2 regions of the Streptomyces sp. B5E4 genome follow, and region 2 is predicted to be linked to the other one. Evidence: riboswitches for the same ligand, from Rfam matches in the RefSeq annotation. Region 2 holds a riboswitch; the other holds the start of a gene.
What was found. Region 2 has a riboswitch for thiamine pyrophosphate ahead of ABGA99_RS36315 (thiamine ABC transporter substrate-binding protein). Riboswitches for the same ligand answer to the same signal wherever they lie in the genome.
Positions count from the first base shown of each region.

Region 1 (7,770 bases), on a different contig from region 2:
TCCCGTAGTTCTCCTGGCCGTAGGCCGGCTGCTGGCCGGTGTCGTAGCCCTCGGGGTACTGCTGGGGGTACTGCTGCTGGTCGTAGCCGGGGTAGCCGGCGCCGCCCGTGTCGTACTGCTGCCCGCCGCCCTGCGTGGAGTCGTAGTACGGCGGCGGGGCCGGGGCGGCGTACTCCGTGCCGCTGTAGGGGTCCGCGTAGCCGCCGGGGGCGGGGGCGGACGCGTCGTACCCGGCGTACTGGTGCTCGGTGCCGTAGCCGCCGGCGTCCGGGTATATCTGCTGGTCCTGCCCGTAACCGTTCGTCCCGGCGCCGTTCGTGGCGTAGCCCCCGGCCTCGTAGCCGGAGGTGGTCGCGTGGCTGCCGGTGTCGTAGGCCGAGGTCGTGGCGTGGCTGCCGGTGTCGTACGCGGACGTGGTGGCGTAGCTGCCGGAGTCGTAGGCGGAGGTGGTCGCGTAGCTGCCGGAGTCGTAGCCGGCGCCGTTCCCGTTGCCGTACGCGTCGTAGCCGCCCGCGTACGTCTGCTGCCCGGGGGCGGCGCCCGCGGGGGCCTGCTCGTCGCCGAAGGGCGAGAACTGCGAGGTCTGTTCCTGCGCCGCGGGCGGGGGCGGCGCGTGCTCCGGCTCGTACGCGGGGTAGGCGGCTCCGCGCTCCGGGGGCGGCGGCGCCTGGCGGCCGTCGTACGCGGCCGCGTCGTACCCCTGCGCGTCGTACCCGCCGTCGTAGTCCTCGTGCTCCCCTCGCTTGTTCACCGCCCAGCCGTCGGAGTAGCCGCTGCGGTAGGAGAACGTGACCTTGGTCTGTCCGACCCCGAACGCCACCACGCCCAGCCCGATCACGACGGCCGAGGGCATGAGCACGCCGAGCACCACGCAGAGGAAGCCGACGAAGGCCAGCGCGCGCCAGCGCAGCGGGGCCTTGTACTGCATCAGCACTTCCCACAGCAGCCACAGCGAGATCACGCCGAACGCGGCATAGAGGGCCAACCAAGCCAAGTCGCCCATCACGTGCCTCTCTTCCGCCCCCGCTTGGTGGTGCCTGCCCTCAGGATCGCCGGTGCAGTCCGAGGTTCTGGTAGATCTCCAGCGTTGCCGTGGAGTGGTTCAGCGTAATGAAGTGCAGTCCGGGGATTCCCTCGGACAGCAACCGCTCGCACATGTCCGTGGCGTACTCGATGCCAATGGAGCGTACCGCGGCCCGGTCCTCCTCGACCGCGAGAACCCGATCCGCCAGCTCCGGCGGGAACGTGGCCCCGCTCAGCTCGGCGAACCGCTGGATCTGCCGGGCGTTGGTGACCGGCATGATCTCCGGGATGATCGGCGTCGTGCAGCCCGCGGCGGCCACCCGGTCACGCAGCCGCAGGTAGTCGTCGACGTGGAAGAACATCTGGGTGATCGCGTAGTCCGCGCCCGCGCGGCACTTGTCGACGAAGTGCCGGATGTCGGTGTCCCAGTCCGTGGACCGGGGGTGCCGCTCGGGGAAGGCGGCCACGCCGACGCAGAAGTCGCCCGACTCCTTGATCAGCCGGACCAGATCCGCGGCGTACGCCACCCCCCGCGGGTGCGCGACCCACTCCCCCATCGGGTCGCCCGGGGGGTCGCCGCGGACCGCGAGCATGTTGCGGATGCCGGCGTCCGCGTACTGGCCGATGACGTTGCGGAGTTCGGCGACGGAGTGGTCGACCGCGGTGAGGTGCGCCACGGGCGTGAGCGTGGTGTCGGTGGCGATGCGCTCGGTGGCGCGGACGGTGCCCTCGCGGGACGAGCCGCCGGCGCCGTACGTCACGGAGACGAAGGTCGGCTGTACGGCCTCGATGCGCCGTACGGCGTTCCAGAGGGTCCGCTCGCCCTTGTCGGTTTTCGGGGCGGCGAACTCGAACGAAAACGACTGCTTGCCGGACGCGAGCAGTTCACGAACAGTGACTGCGCGATCATTCCTGGTCGAAGCGATGCCGGTGGCCATACGCGGCAGGTTAACCGCCGGTCACCTCCGGACCCAAGACGGCCAGCTCAATTGCCTGGGCAGGACCCGGTGCCGCGGGCGCCCCCGCGCCTACCGGACGTCACCGTTCCGGGCCGCGCGCAGCCGTCGTACGAACGCACCCGCCGCAGCTCCGGGGTCCTCCGCGGCGGTGAGGGCGCGGACGACGACGACGCGCCGGGCGCCGGCCGCCAGGACCTCGTCGAGGTTTCCGAGGTCGATTCCGCCGATGGCGAACCACGGGCGGTCGGTGCCGAGCCCCGCCGCATACCGGACGAGACCGAGGCCGGCCGCGGGGCGTCCGGCCTTGGTGGGGGTGGGCCAGCACGGGCCGGTGCAGAAGTAGTCGACGCCTGGCTCCTCGGCCGCGGCCCGGGTCTCCGCCTCGGCGTGGGTGGAGCGGCCGATCAGCACGTCGTTCGGCCCGGCACCCAGGAGGGCGCGGGCGGCGGGCACGGGCAGGTCGCCCTGGCCCAGGTGCAGCACGTCGGCGCCGGCGGCGTGCGCCACGTCGGCGCGGTCGTTGACCGCGAGCAGCCGGCCGTGCCGGCGGCAGGCGTCGGCGAACACCTCCAGGTGCGCCAGCTCCTCGCGCGCCTCCATGCCCTTGTCGCGCAGTTGGACGATGTCCACGCCGGCGGCCAGCACGGCGTCCAGGAACTCGGGCAGGTCGCCCTGGCGGGTACGGGCGTCCGTGCACAGATAGAGCTGCGCGGCGCCGAGCCGTGCGCGGGCGTCCACGGTGGCACCGGCGGCGGTTCCGGCCGTCATACGGCGCTCCCCCCTCGTACGGTCTCGTACGGTCGCGGGGCCGGACCCGCGGGTGCGCGCCCGGCCCCGCGAGGTTACACAGCCAGTGCCTGCGCCCTGCGCTTGACCTCCGTCCCGCGGTTCTCGCGCAGCGCCTGCGCGGGAGTCCCCGGGAGCGAGGGGTCGGGGGTGAACAGCCACTCCAGCGCCTCCGCGTCGCTGAAGCCGTCGTCCTTGAGCAGCGTCAGGGTGCCGGTGAGGCCCTTGACGACCTTCCCCTCGCCGATGAACTCGGCGGGCACCTGCAGCGTCTTGTTCTCACCCCGCCGCACCGCGATCAGCTGGCCTTCCCTGACCAACTGCCGCACGCGGGTCACCTCGACGTCGAGCTTCTCCGCGATGTCGGGAAGGGTGAGCCAGGAGGGGACGAGAGCATCGATCTTCGCATCAATCTCGGTCACCCCCCCAGCCTGCCATCTCGGGCGGCCTGTCGGTACAGGGCAGCGCCAAAGGGAGGCATATCACCGCGAAGTATCCCCGGATTCGGGGAAAGCGGCGCGGTGCTCGGCGCGCCGCGGACATCACAGCACGGCTGATTTCAGCGGTACGGCCGCGTCGGCGGCCCGCTCGCGGTCCAGCGCGGCGCCGGCATGGATCAGCTTGCGCCCCTGGGTGAGGTCCCGCGGCCGGCCGACGGCCAACAGCGCGATGAGCCGGCCGGCGCGCAGCCAGCACACCGACCACGAGGAACCCTGCGGGTCGCCGCGCCACAGCAGCTCGTCGCCGTCCGTGTGGTGGCCGACGTACTGCACGAAGCGGCCGAACTGCTCGGACCAGAAATACGGCACCGGGTCGTACACCCCGCCCGGCGCCCCCGCGATGTCCGCCGCGACCGTCGTCGGGCCCTGGAGGGCGTTGTCCCAGTGGTGGATCAGCAGCCGCTCACCGTAGCGCGCGGACGGGAAGGACGCGCAGTCGCCGACGGCCCAGACCCCGGGCACGTTCGTACGCAGCCGCTCGTCGGCCCGCACCGCCCCGTCGTCACCCAGCTCGACGCCGGAGCCGGCGAGCCAGGCCGTGGCCGGGTGGGCGCCGATGCCGACGACGACGGCGTCGGCGGTCAGCTCCGTGCCGTCGTCGAGGACCACCGCGACCGGCCCCTCCTCGCCCGGGCTCTCGACGCGCTCCACCCGGCGCCCCGTCAGCAGCCGGGCACCGCTCTCCTCGTACCACGTGGCCATCGGCGCCGCGACCGCCGCGGGCAGCGCGGCCGCCAGCGGATGCCCCGCGGCCTCCACGACCGTCACCTCGCAGCCCTGCTCGCGCGCCGCGGTGGTCAGCTCCGCGCCGATCCAGCCCGCGCCGACCACCAGGATCCGGCTGCGCCGCACGAGCACCGCGCGCAGCCGCGCCGCGTCGTCGAGGGTGCGCAGCAGGTGCACGCCGGGCGTGGCGCCGGCCCGGGCACCGGGCAGCGGGACGGGCGCCGCGCCGGTGGCGAGGACCAGGTTCCCGTACGGAACGGGCCCGGCGTCCGTCTCCAGCACCCGCCGCGCGGTGTCCAGCCGGTCGGCGTGCAGCCCCAGCCGGAGCCCGATGCCGTACTCCGCGAAGTCCACCTCGAACGCCGAGCCCTCCGCCTTGCCCAGCAGCACCGCCTTCGACAGCGGCGGCCGGTCGTACGGGTCGTGCGGCTCCGCGCCGACGAGGGTGACGGTGCCCGCGTAGCCCTGCTCGCGCAGCGCCACGGCGGTCTGCACGCCGGCCATGCCGGCGCCGACGACGACGGTGCCCGCGGTGGGGTCCGCGGCACTGCTGGGGCGGCTGGCGGCCCGGCCGGCGGGGCCGCGCTCCGGTTCGGCGTCGGTCACACCGATCACTTTATGCCGCGCCCGTCGCCCGCCGCTCGTGCCGGGCCCGCTCGCGAGGCTCCCTTACAGCGGCCGGGCGTACGGAGTTAGGGTGACCGGGAAGACTCGCGGGAGCCCGGCGCACCGGGCTGAGAGGGGGGCTGGCGGCCCCCGACCGTACGAACCTGATCCGGGTCATGCCGGCGAAGGGAGGGGCGAACGCGCCCATGCAGCCACGCGACACACCCCCGACAGAACCCACCACGACACCGGCGGCGGGCCCAACCGGCGCGCCGCGCACGGCCGATGCCGCCTACGACGTCCTCGTCGTCGGCGGCGGCGTCATCGGCCTGGTCACCGCCTGGCAGGCGGCCCGCCGCGGGCTGGCCACCGCCGTCGCCGACCCGGCCCCCGGCGGCGGCGCCGCGCAGGTCGCGGCCGGGATGCTGGCCGCCGTCACCGAACTGCACTACGGCGAGGAAGCGCTGCTGGCGCTCAACCTGGCCGCCGCGGAGCGCTATCCGGCGTTCGCGGCCGAGCTGGCGGAGGCGTCCGGCCAGGACATCGGCTACCGCCGCTGCGGCGCGCTGTCCGTCGCCCTCGACGCGGACGACCGCGCCCAACTGCGCGAACTGCACGGCTTCCAGCAGCGGCTGGGGCTCTCCGCGCAGTGGCTCAGCGGCAGCGAGTGCCGCCGGCTGGAGCCCATGCTCGCGCCCGGAGTACGCGGCGGGCTGCGCGTCGACGGCGACCACCAGACGGACCCGCGGCTGCTGACCGCGGCGCTGGTCACCGCCTGCGAGCGGGCCGGGGTCGCCTTCCACCGCAGCCTCGCGGTCCGGCTGCGGATCGCCGGCGCGGGCGCGGGCGCGGACGAGCGGGCGGCGGGCGCGGAGCTGGCGGACGGCACCCGGATCGCCGCCGGGCAGACGGTGCTCGCCGCGGGCAGCCGCAGCGGCGGCCTGGTGGGGGTGCCGGAGGCGGTACGGCCGCCGGTGCGGCCGGTGAAGGGGCAGGTGCTGCGGCTGCGGATGCCCGGCGCCGGGACGCCCTTCCTGTCCCGTACGGTACGGGCCGTGGTGCGCGGCAGCAGCGTGTACCTGGTGCCGCGGGAGAGCGGTGAGCTGGTCGTCGGCGCCACCAGCGAGGAGCTGGGCTGGGACACCACGGTCACCGCGGGCGGCGTGTACGAGCTGCTGCGCGACGCCCACGAGCTGCTGCCCGGGCTGACGGAGCTGCCGCTCGTGGAGACCGGCGCCGGGCTGCGCCCCGGCTCCCCCGACAACGCGCCGCTGCTGGGCCCCACCGCCCTGGCGGGGCTGCACCTGGCCACCGGCCACTACCGCAACGGGGTGCTCCTCACCCCGGTCACCGGCGACGCGCTCGCCGCCGTCCTCACCGGCGGCGAACTCCCCGAGGTGGCCCGCCCGTTCGCGGCCACCCGGTTCGGCACCACGCACCAGCGGCACGAAGGGCGGCACGCATGACCGAGGACGCCACGCAGACCCGTACGGACGCCCGTACCGACTCCCCGACCATCACCGTCAACGGCGCACCGCGCCGGATCGCCGCGGGCCTCACCCTCGACGCCCTCGTCGCCACCCTCACCAGCGCGCCCCGCGGCGTCGCCGCCGCCGTCAACGAGGACGTCGTACCGCGCGGGAGCTGGCCCACCACCACCCTCGGCGACGGCGACCGCGTCGAGATCCTGACCCCGGTCCAGGGAGGCTGACCCACCGTGAACAGCACCGCCACCGCCCCCGCAGGGGTGACAGACACCACAGATCCCACTGCCGCCGACCCCCTCACCATCGCCGGCGTCCGCTTCTCCTCCCGCCTCATCATGGGCACCGGCGGCGCGAGCAGCCTGGAGAGCATGGAGCGCGCCCTCCTCGCCTCCGGCACCGAGCTGACCACCGTCGCGATGCGCCGCATCGACCCCGGCGTGCACGGCTCCGTACTCGACGTGCTGCGCCGCCACGGCATCCGCGTGCTGCCGAACACCGCCGGCTGCTTCACCGCGGGCGAGGCCGTCCTCACCGCCCGGCTGGCCCGCGAGGCGCTCGGCACGGACTGGGTGAAGCTGGAGGTCATCGCCGACGAACGCACCCTGCTGCCCGACCCCGTCGAGCTGCTGGCCGCCGCCGAGACGCTCGTCGACGACGGCTTCACCGTGCTCCCGTACACCAACGACGACCCCGTGCTCGCCCGCAAGCTGGAGGACGCCGGCTGCGCCGCCGTGATGCCGCTGGGCTCCCCCATCGGCTCCGGGCTCGGCATCCGCAACCCGCACAACTTCCAGCTCATCACCGAGGCCGCCGGGGTGCCCGTCATCCTCGACGCCGGCGCCGGCACCGCCTCCGACGCCGCACAGGCGATGGAGCTGGGCTGCGACGCGGTGATGCTGGCGTCCGCGGTGACCCGGGCGCAGGAACCGGTGCTGATGGCGGAGGCGATGCGGTACGCGATCGCCGCGGGCCGGCTCGCCGCGCGCGCGGGGCGCATCCCGCGCCGGCACTTCGCGCGGGCGTCGTCCCCGGCGGCCGGCGTGGCGGAGCTGGGCCCGGGCTCCGGCCCGGACGGAGGGCCGGGGCCGGACCCGGAGCGGCCCGCGTTCGCGTGAACTCCCCGGCCCCGTACCGGCCCCCGCGCGGCCCGCCGTACCGGCACGCCATCGGGAACGTACTGCAGCACAACGGTGACGGGAACGCGTCCCTCACCTCGTAGACTGCGCTTCGTGGACACGACTCTGGACCCGTCCCCCCATCCGCCGGGAGGGTGGGGCGACCCCATGGTCGGGCAGACGCTCGACGGGCGCTACCGCGTCGACGCACGCATCGCCGCCGGCGGCATGGCCACGGTCTACCGCGCGCTGGACACCCGGCTCGACCGGGTGCTCGCCGTCAAGGTCATGCACCCGTCGCTCGCCGCCGACGCCTCCTTCGTCCAGCGGTTCATCCTGGAGGCCAAGTCGGTCGCCGGCCTCGCCCACCCGAACGTCGTGGGCGTCTACGACCAGGGCACCGACGGCCCGCACGTCTTCCTGGCCATGGAGTACGTCCCGGGCTGCACCCTGCGCGACGTGCTGAACGACCGCGGCGCGCTCCAGCCGCGGGCCGCGCTGGACATCCTGGAGCCCGTGCTCGCCGCGCTCGGCGCCGCGCACCGGGCCGGATTCGTCCACCGCGACA
Region 1 is NZ_JBDPMI010000005.1:150,553-158,322, reverse strand. It holds gene ABGA99_RS09485 (hypothetical protein) at 1-1,003, opposite strand, end outside; gene metF (methylenetetrahydrofolate reductase [NAD(P)H]) at 1,044-1,961, opposite strand; gene thiE (thiamine phosphate synthase) at 2,052-2,750, opposite strand; gene ABGA99_RS09470 (Rv2175c family DNA-binding protein) at 2,825-3,190, opposite strand; gene ABGA99_RS09465 (FAD-dependent oxidoreductase) at 3,311-4,609, opposite strand; TPP riboswitch at 4,698-4,808, shown strand; gene thiO (glycine oxidase ThiO) at 4,807-6,066, shown strand; gene thiS (sulfur carrier protein ThiS) at 6,063-6,311, shown strand; gene ABGA99_RS09450 (thiazole synthase) at 6,318-7,202, shown strand; gene pknB (Stk1 family PASTA domain-containing Ser/Thr kinase) at 7,371-7,770, shown strand, end outside.
Region 1: another riboswitch for thiamine pyrophosphate. It lies ahead of thiO (glycine oxidase ThiO); the one in region 2 lies ahead of ABGA99_RS36315 (thiamine ABC transporter substrate-binding protein).

Region 2 (7,770 bases):
GGTCCGAGGACGCTGACGACCTCGTGGTCCGCGACATCGAGGGAGATCCCGTCGACCGCCGCGCGGGCCCCGTAGCGCACGGTGACGTCGTCGAGTACGAGCATCAGAACTCTCCCGCCTGGTTCTTACGGACCCGTTCCAGCAGCAGCAGCGAAGCCGCGCACACCGCCATGAGGATGGTGCTCAGCGCCATCGCCTGCCCGTAGTTGGTCTCGCCGGCCCGTCCGAGGAGCCGGGCCACCGCGACGGGCAGCGTCGGCCGGTCGGGCCCGGCGATGAAGACGGTCGCCCCGAACTCGCCGAGGGAGACCGCGAAGGCGAAGCCGGCGGCGACGAGCACCGCCCGCCGCACCAGCGGCAGGTCGACCTCCCGCCAGGCCCGCAGCGGTGACGCCCCGAGGACGGCGGCGGCTTCCCGCAGCCGGTCGTCGACGGCGCGCAGCACGGGCAGCATGGTCCGTACGACGAACGGGACGCCGACCAGCGCCTGCGCGAGCGGCACGAGGATCCAGGAGGATCTGAGGTCGAGCGGCGGGGTGTCGAGGGCGATGAGGAAGCCGAACCCGACGGTGACGGCGGAGGTGCCCAGCGGCAGCATCAGCAGCGCGTCGAAGCCGCGGACGAGCGGCCCGGCGCGGCGGGTGACGGCGGCCGCGGCGAGGCCCCCGACGGCGACCGCGATGACGGTGGCGACGGCGGCGTAGGCGAGGGAGTTGCCGACGGCCTCCAGCGGCGGGACGGCGAAGGTGCCGTCGCTCTCCTGCAGCGCGCAGTAGAAGCCGAGGCCGTGGCCGTCCGGGGTGGCGAAGGAGCGTTCGACGAGGACGGCGAGCGGCGCGAGGAGCAGGACGGCGACGACGGCGACGACGCCGCCGAGGAGGGCGCGTTCGCCGGCGCCGCGGGGGCGGCGGGCGGTGGTCTCGGGGTCGACGAGGCGCAGCGCGGTCTCCCGGCGGCGTACGGTCCAGGCGTGCACGGCCAGGACGGCGGCGACGGCGGCGAGTTGGAGGAGGGAGAGGACCGCGGCGGTGGGCAGGTCGAGGAAGTCCGCGGTCTGCCGGTAGATCTCCACTTCGAGGGTGCTGTAGGCGGGACCGCCGAGGATCTGGACGACCCCGAAGGAGGTGAAGGTGAAGAGGAAGACCATGAGGGCCGCGGCGGCGACGGCGGGCCCGAGCGCGGGCAGGGTGACGTGCCGCCAGGCGGCGAGGCGGCCGGCGCCGAGGACCCGGGCGGCTTCTTCCTGGCGGGGGTCGAGCTGGGCCCACAGGCCGCCGACGGTCCGTACGACGACGGCGAAGTTGAAGAAGACGTGCGCCAGCAGGATGGCCCACACGCTGGTGTCCAGCCGGGTGCCCCACCAGCCGTCGAGGACGCCGCCGCGGCCGGTGAGCGCGAGGAACGCGGAGCCGACGACGACGGTGGGCATCACGAACGGCACGGTGACCAGGGCGCGCAGCAGTTGCTTGCCGGGGAAGTCGAAGCGGGCGAAGACGTACGCGGCGGGCAGCGCGAGGACGAGGGTGAGCCCCGTGGAGGCGGCGGCCTGCCAGAGCGTGAACCACAGGACGCCGAGGATGTCGGGGTCGCCGAGGACGTCGGGGATGCGGCCGAACTGCCAGCGGCCGCCCTCGCGCAGGCCGCGGGCGACGATGGCGCCGACGGGGTAGGCGAAGAAGACGGCGAAGAACGCGGCGGGGACGGCCATGAGCGCGAGCCGTCCGGCCGCCCCGCGTATCCGGCGGCGGCCGGCGCCCGTTCCCGTGTCTCCCCTGCCGCGTCCCGCGGCCCGGGTTACTTCACGACCAGCGAGGTCCACGTCTTGATCCACTGCTCCCGGTTGTCGTCGACGGTCGCCGGGTCGAGGGTGTGCGGGTCGGCGATCTCCTCGCCGTAGCGGGTGAAGACCTCGGGCAGTTCGGTGTTCTCCCGCACGGGGTGGACGAACATCTGCAGCGGCATGTCCTTCTGGAACCGCTCGCCGATGAGGAAGTCGATGAGGGCCTTGCCGCCTTCGGTGTTGCCGGCGTTGGCGAGCAGCCCGGCGAACTCGATCTGGCGGAAGCAGGTGCCGGTGGCCACGCCGGTGGTGGCTTCCTCGGGCTGCGATTCCATGTCGAGGACGGGCGGGCTGGAGGCGTACGAGACGACGAGCGGCTTGTCGCCCTTGCCGGCGCCGGAGAAGCGCTCGTAGTACGCCTGCTCCCAGCCGTCGACGACCTCGACGCCGTTGTCCCGCAGCCGGCTCCAGTAGTCCTCCCAGCCCTCGTCGCCGTACGCGTCGGCGGTGGCGAGGAGGAAGGCCAGGCCCGGGGAGGAGGTGGCGGCGTTCTCGGTGACGAGGAGGTCCCGGTAGCGGGGGTCGGCGAGGTCGTCGAAGGTCTGCGGCGGGTCGAGGTTCTTCTCCTCGAAGTACGCGCGGTCGTAGTTGACGCACACGTCGCCGTAGTCGACGGGGGTGACGCGGTGTTCGCCGGCGTCGAGCTGGAGTTCCCCGGGTATGCGGTCCAGCCCCTTCGCTTCGTACGGCGTGAAGATCCCGTTGTCGAGGCCGCGGGAGAGGAGGGTGTTGTCGATGCCGAAGAAGACGTCGCCCTGGGGGTTGTCCTTGGACAGGACGGCCTGGTTGACGGCGGAGCCGGCGTCCTTGCCCTTGAGGATGTCGACCGTGTACCCGGACTGTTTCTCGAACGCCTTGAGGACGTCGTCGGAGACGGCGAAGGAGTCGTGGGTGACGAGGGTGACGCTCTTGCCGTCCGGGCCTGACCCGGATCCGTCGCCGGAGTCCGAGCCGCAGGCGGCCAGGCCCAGGGCGAGGGACGCGGCCAAGGCGGTGGTGACGATGCGCTTCATCGGGCTGCTTTCGTGGCGGCGGGCAGCCCGGGCAGCAGCAGAGTCTCGACCGAACTTCCTACCCAGAATGACCTGGGCGAGGTTCGAGGGTCTGCGGCCTGGACGGTGCCGCACTCTCAGCGCTGCGAGCGCTCCCCTGTCGGTGTGTACAAATGAACGATATCAGGCTGGTGCGTCGGCCGCGGAGGCGGCGAGCTGCCCGCAGGCTCCTTCGATCTCCTGGCCGCGGGTGTCCCGTACGGTCACGGGCACGCCGTGGGCCTCCAGGGCGGCGACGAAGGCCCGCTCGTCCTCGGGCCGGGAGGCGGTCCACTTGGAGCCGGGCGTGGGGTTGAGCGGGATGAGGTTGACGTGCGCGCGGCGGCCCTTGAGGAGGCGGCCGAGGAGGTCGGCGCGCCAGGCCTGGTCGTTGATGTCCCTGATCAGCGCGTACTCGATGGAGACGCGGCGGCCGGAGCGGGCGGCGTACTCCCAGGCGGCGTCGAGGACCTCGCGGACCTGCCAGCGGGTGTTGACGGGCACGAGGGTGTCGCGCAGCTCGTCGTCGGGCGCGTGCAGGGAGACGGCGAGGCGGCACTTCAGGCCCTCGTCGGCGAAGCGGTGCATGGCGGGCACGAGGCCGACGGTGGAGACGGTGATGCCGCGCTGGGAGAGCCCGAGGCCCTCGGGCTCGGGGTCGGTGAGGCGGCGGATGGCGGACAGCACGCGGTTGTAGTTCGCCAGCGGCTCGCCCATGCCCATGAAGACGATGTTGGACAGCCGCGCGGGGCCTCCCCCGGAGCCTTCGGCCCGGGCGGTGCCCCCCGGGACCTCGCCGTCGCGCAGGGCGCGCATGCCGTCGACGATCTGGTGGACGATCTCGGCGGTGGACAGGTTGCGGGTCAGCCCGGCCTGGCCGGTGGCGCAGAACGGGCAGTTCATGCCGCACCCGGCCTGGGAGGAGATGCACATGGTGACGCGGTCGGGGTAGCGCATGAGCACCGACTCGACCAGCGTGCCGTCGAAGAGCCGCCACAGGGTCTTGCGGGTGGTGTCGCCGTCGCAGCTCAGATGCCGTACGACGGTCATCAGCTCGGGCAGCAGCCCTTCGGCGAGCTTCTCCCGGGACCCGGCCGGCACGTCGGTCCAGCCGGCCGGGTCGGTGGCGTAGCGCGCGAAGTAGTGGCGCGAGAGCTGCGTGGCACGAAACGGCTTCTCCCCCAGCTCGGCGACGGCGTCGCGGCGCTCGGCGGGGGTGAGGTCGGCTAGGTGCCGCGGCGGCTTCTTGGCACCACGGGGGACGGCGAAGGTGAGCTCTCCTGGCTTCGGCATAGCCGTACCAGTGTCGCAGACGGATTCACCCCCGCCCGCCTTAACCCCAAATGCCCGAATTCGCCCGCTCAAGCGCGCTGATGGGCGAGCCGTGGCCGTCGCCCACGGGGGCCGCCCCGCCGCCCGGCGACCCGTGGTCGTCGCCCATGGGCGCGACGCCCCAGTCGTGTTCCGCGGGTGCGGCCCTGTCGCTGCCCTGCCAGTCCAGGAGCGGCGCGACGGTGCCGCCGGGTGCGCCGGGGCCGTCGCCTGCCGCCGCCGTGGCGGTGCCCACCGCCACGCCCCCGGTCGCCAGCAGGGCCACCGCCGTCGCGCGCGCCGCCGTGTGCTTGATCCTCATCGAAATCCCCCTTGGGTCGCGGACATCCGCCACCACCGTGCCCACCCGCCCGGCGCGGCTCACAGATGTTTCGGCCCTCGCCGAAACCGCACAGGGGGAACGCGGCGGTCAGCCCCCGCCGACGAAGATCACCATCAGCAGCCACACGACCGGCGCCGTCGGCAGCAGCGAGTCCAGCCGGTCCATGATCCCACCGTGGCCGGGGAGCAGCGTGCCCATGTCCTTGATGCCGAGGTCGCGTTTGATCATCGATTCGGCGAGGTCCCCGAGCGTCGCGGAGGCGGCTGCGGCGGCGCCCAGCAGGAGGCCCTGCCACCAGCGGCCGTCGTCGATGAGCAGTTCCATGCACACCGCGCCCGCCGCCATCGCGAAGGCCAGCGCGCCGCCCAGCCCCTCGCGGGTCTTGCCGGGGCTGATGCGCGGGGCGAGTTTGTGGCGGCCGAACTTGTAGCCCACGGCGTACGCGCCGGTGTCGCTGATCACCGTGAGGATCAGGAACGTCAGCACCCGCTGCGGCCCGTCGTCGTCCGCGGCGAGCATCAGCGCGACGAAGCTCGCGAGGAAGGGCACGTAGAACGCGGCGAAGACGCCGGCGGTGACGTCGCGGAGGTAGTCCTCCGCGGGGCGCGTCAGCCGCCAGACGGGGACGGCGAGGGCGGTGAGCGCGAGTGCCGCCCCGGCGCCCTCGGCGCCGCGCGCGTACCCGGCGATGACCATGGCGATGCCGCCGAGCGCCAGCGGCACCAGCGGCGTGCGGATGCCGCGGCACTCCGCCAGCCGCGACGTCAGCTCCCACAGCCCGACCGCCACGGCGACGACGATGACGCCGAGGAAGAGCACTTTCACGACGAACAGCGTGGCCAGCACGATGGCGCCGAGGCCGAGCCCGACGCCTATGGCCGCGCCGAGGTCCCGGCCGCCGCGGCGCCGCTTGGGAGCGGGCGGCGGCGGGGCGGAGGCGTCGCCCGGGACGCCGGGTCCCCCGGAGGGACCTGGGGAGGGTTCGTCGGCAGGGGCGTCGCCGGACACGATGGGCATGCGCGGAGTCTGCGCCCTTTCACCCCCGCCGTACACGGGACCCGCCGGGGCCCCCCTGGAGGAGTCGTTCATCAGACCTCGAGCAGCTCTGCTTCCTTGTGCTTGAGCAGCTCGTCGACCTGGGCCACGTACTTGTGGGTGGTGTCGTCGAGCTCCTTCTCGCCGCGGCGGCCCTCGTCCTCACCGATCTCGCCGTCCTTGACGGCCTTGTCGATGGCCTCCTTGGCCTTGCGGCGCACGGAGCGGATGGCGATCCGCGCGTCCTCGCCCTTGGCCCTGGCGACCTTGATGAACTCCTTGCGGCGCTCCTCGGTGAGCTGCGGGAAGACCACCCGGATGATGTTGCCGTCGTTGGAGGGGTTGACGCCGAGGTCGGAGTCGCGGATCGCCTGCTCGATGTTGCGCAGGGCGGTCTTGTCGAACGGTGTCACCACCGCCATCCGCGGCTCCGGCACCGAGAACGACGCCAGTTGGTTGATGGGGGTCTGAGCCCCGTAGTAATCCGCCGTGATCTTGTTGAACATCGCCGGATGGGCCCGCCCGGTGCGGATCGCGGCGAGGTCCTCCTTGGCGACCACGACGGCCTTCTCCATCTTCTCCTCGGCTTCGAGGAGGGTCTCTTCGATCACCACTGGCTCCTGGTCTCTTCTGTGAGCGGGACGGGAGTGCCCCCGTCCGCCCGTACCATGCCTGCACGGTGTCCGACCGGCAGGCCGTTGTCCATCCCTCAGACCCGGCTGCCGTGCGCGCTCACGAGCGTACCGATCTTCTCACCCCGCACCGCCCGGGCGATGTTGCCCTCCTTCAGCAGCTCGAAGACGAGGATGGGCAGTTCGTTGTCGCGGCACAGGGTGACGGCCGTGGCGTCGGCGACCTTGAGGTCACGGGTGATGACCTCGCCGTATCCGAGCGCGTCGAACTTCACCGCGTCGGGGTTCTTCTTGGGGTCGGCGTCGTAGACCCCGTCGACGCCGTTCTTGCCCATGAGCAGCGCCTCGGCGTGGATCTCCAGGGCACGCTGCGCGGCGGTGGTGTCCGTCGAGAAGTAGGGCATGCCCATGCCGGCGCCGAAGATGACCACGCGGCCCTTCTGCATGTGCCGGATGGCGCGCAGCGGGATGTACGGCTCGGCGACCTGGCCCATCGTGATCGCCGTCTGCACCCGGGAGTCGATGCCCTCCTTCTCCAGGAAGTCCTGCAGGGCAAGGCAGTTCATGACCGTGCCGAGCATGCCCATGTAGTCGGAGCGGGCCCGGTCCATGCCGCGCTGCTGCAGTTCGGCGCCGCGGAAGAAGTTGCCTCCGCCGATCACCACCGCGATCTCGTACCCGTCGCGGACGACGGCCGCGACCTCGCGGGCGATGGCGCGCACGACGTCCGGGTCGACGCCGAGGTCCCCGCCGCCGGAGAACGCCTCGCCCGACAGCTTCAGCAGGAAGCGCGAGCTGTCCCTCTTCGTGTGGTGGCCGTTGTCCGCCTTCTCCTGGTGGCCGTGGTCCGCGTCGGCGTCCTCGTTCATGAAGTCTCCTCGTGCGCATGCGAAGGAGGCCATCGCCGTGGGGTTCTCATTCACCCGTTCCCGGCAATGGCCTCCTCGTCACTTCCGCGGCCCGGCGGCGGTCCCCCGCACCGGCCCGCAACAACTCAACCCGACCCTAGCGGCGCCGGTGGCCGTTCGCCGCACACCGTGCGCGCCGTGCCCCGTGGCGACCCGCCGTGCGGCGCATCACCTCGCGGCACGTGCCGTGCGGTCGCGCTTACGCGCGCCGGGCGGCACGGTGGCGCCGGCGCTCAGGCGCCGACGCGGATGCGCGCGAAGCGGGTCACCTGCACGCCCGCCTCGCCGAGCACCTTCTGCACCGACTTCTTCGGGTCCTTGGCGAACGGCTGGTCCACCAGCACGTTCTCCTTGAAGAAGCCGTTCACACGGCCCTCGACGATCTTCGGCAGGGCGGCCTCCGGCTTGCCCTCCTCGCGGGACGTGGCCTCGGCGACGCGGCGCTCGTTCTCCACCGTGTCCGCCGGGACGTCCTCGCGGGACAGCCAGCGCGGGCCGAAGGCGGCGATGTGCTGCGCCACCTCCTTGGCGGTCTGCGGGTCGGCCTTGTCCAGCTCGACCAGCACACCGACCTGCGGCGGCAGGTCCGGCGAGGTGCGGTGCATGTACGTGCCCACGTAGGCGCCCTCGAAGCTCGCGAAGCGGTCGAGGACGATCTTCTCGCCGAGGG
Region 2 is NZ_JBDPMI010000061.1:651-8,420, forward strand. It holds partial or broken gene ABGA99_RS36305 (ABC transporter ATP-binding protein) at 1-104, opposite strand, end outside; gene ABGA99_RS36310 (iron ABC transporter permease) at 104-1,708, opposite strand; gene ABGA99_RS36315 (thiamine ABC transporter substrate-binding protein) at 1,795-2,853, opposite strand; TPP riboswitch at 2,891-3,001, opposite strand; gene rlmN (23S rRNA (adenine(2503)-C(2))-methyltransferase RlmN) at 3,016-4,164, opposite strand; gene ABGA99_RS36325 (hypothetical protein) at 4,205-4,504, opposite strand; gene ABGA99_RS36330 (phosphatidate cytidylyltransferase) at 4,613-5,542, opposite strand; gene frr (ribosome recycling factor) at 5,614-6,171, opposite strand; gene pyrH (UMP kinase) at 6,270-7,061, opposite strand; gene tsf (translation elongation factor Ts) at 7,334-7,770, opposite strand, start outside.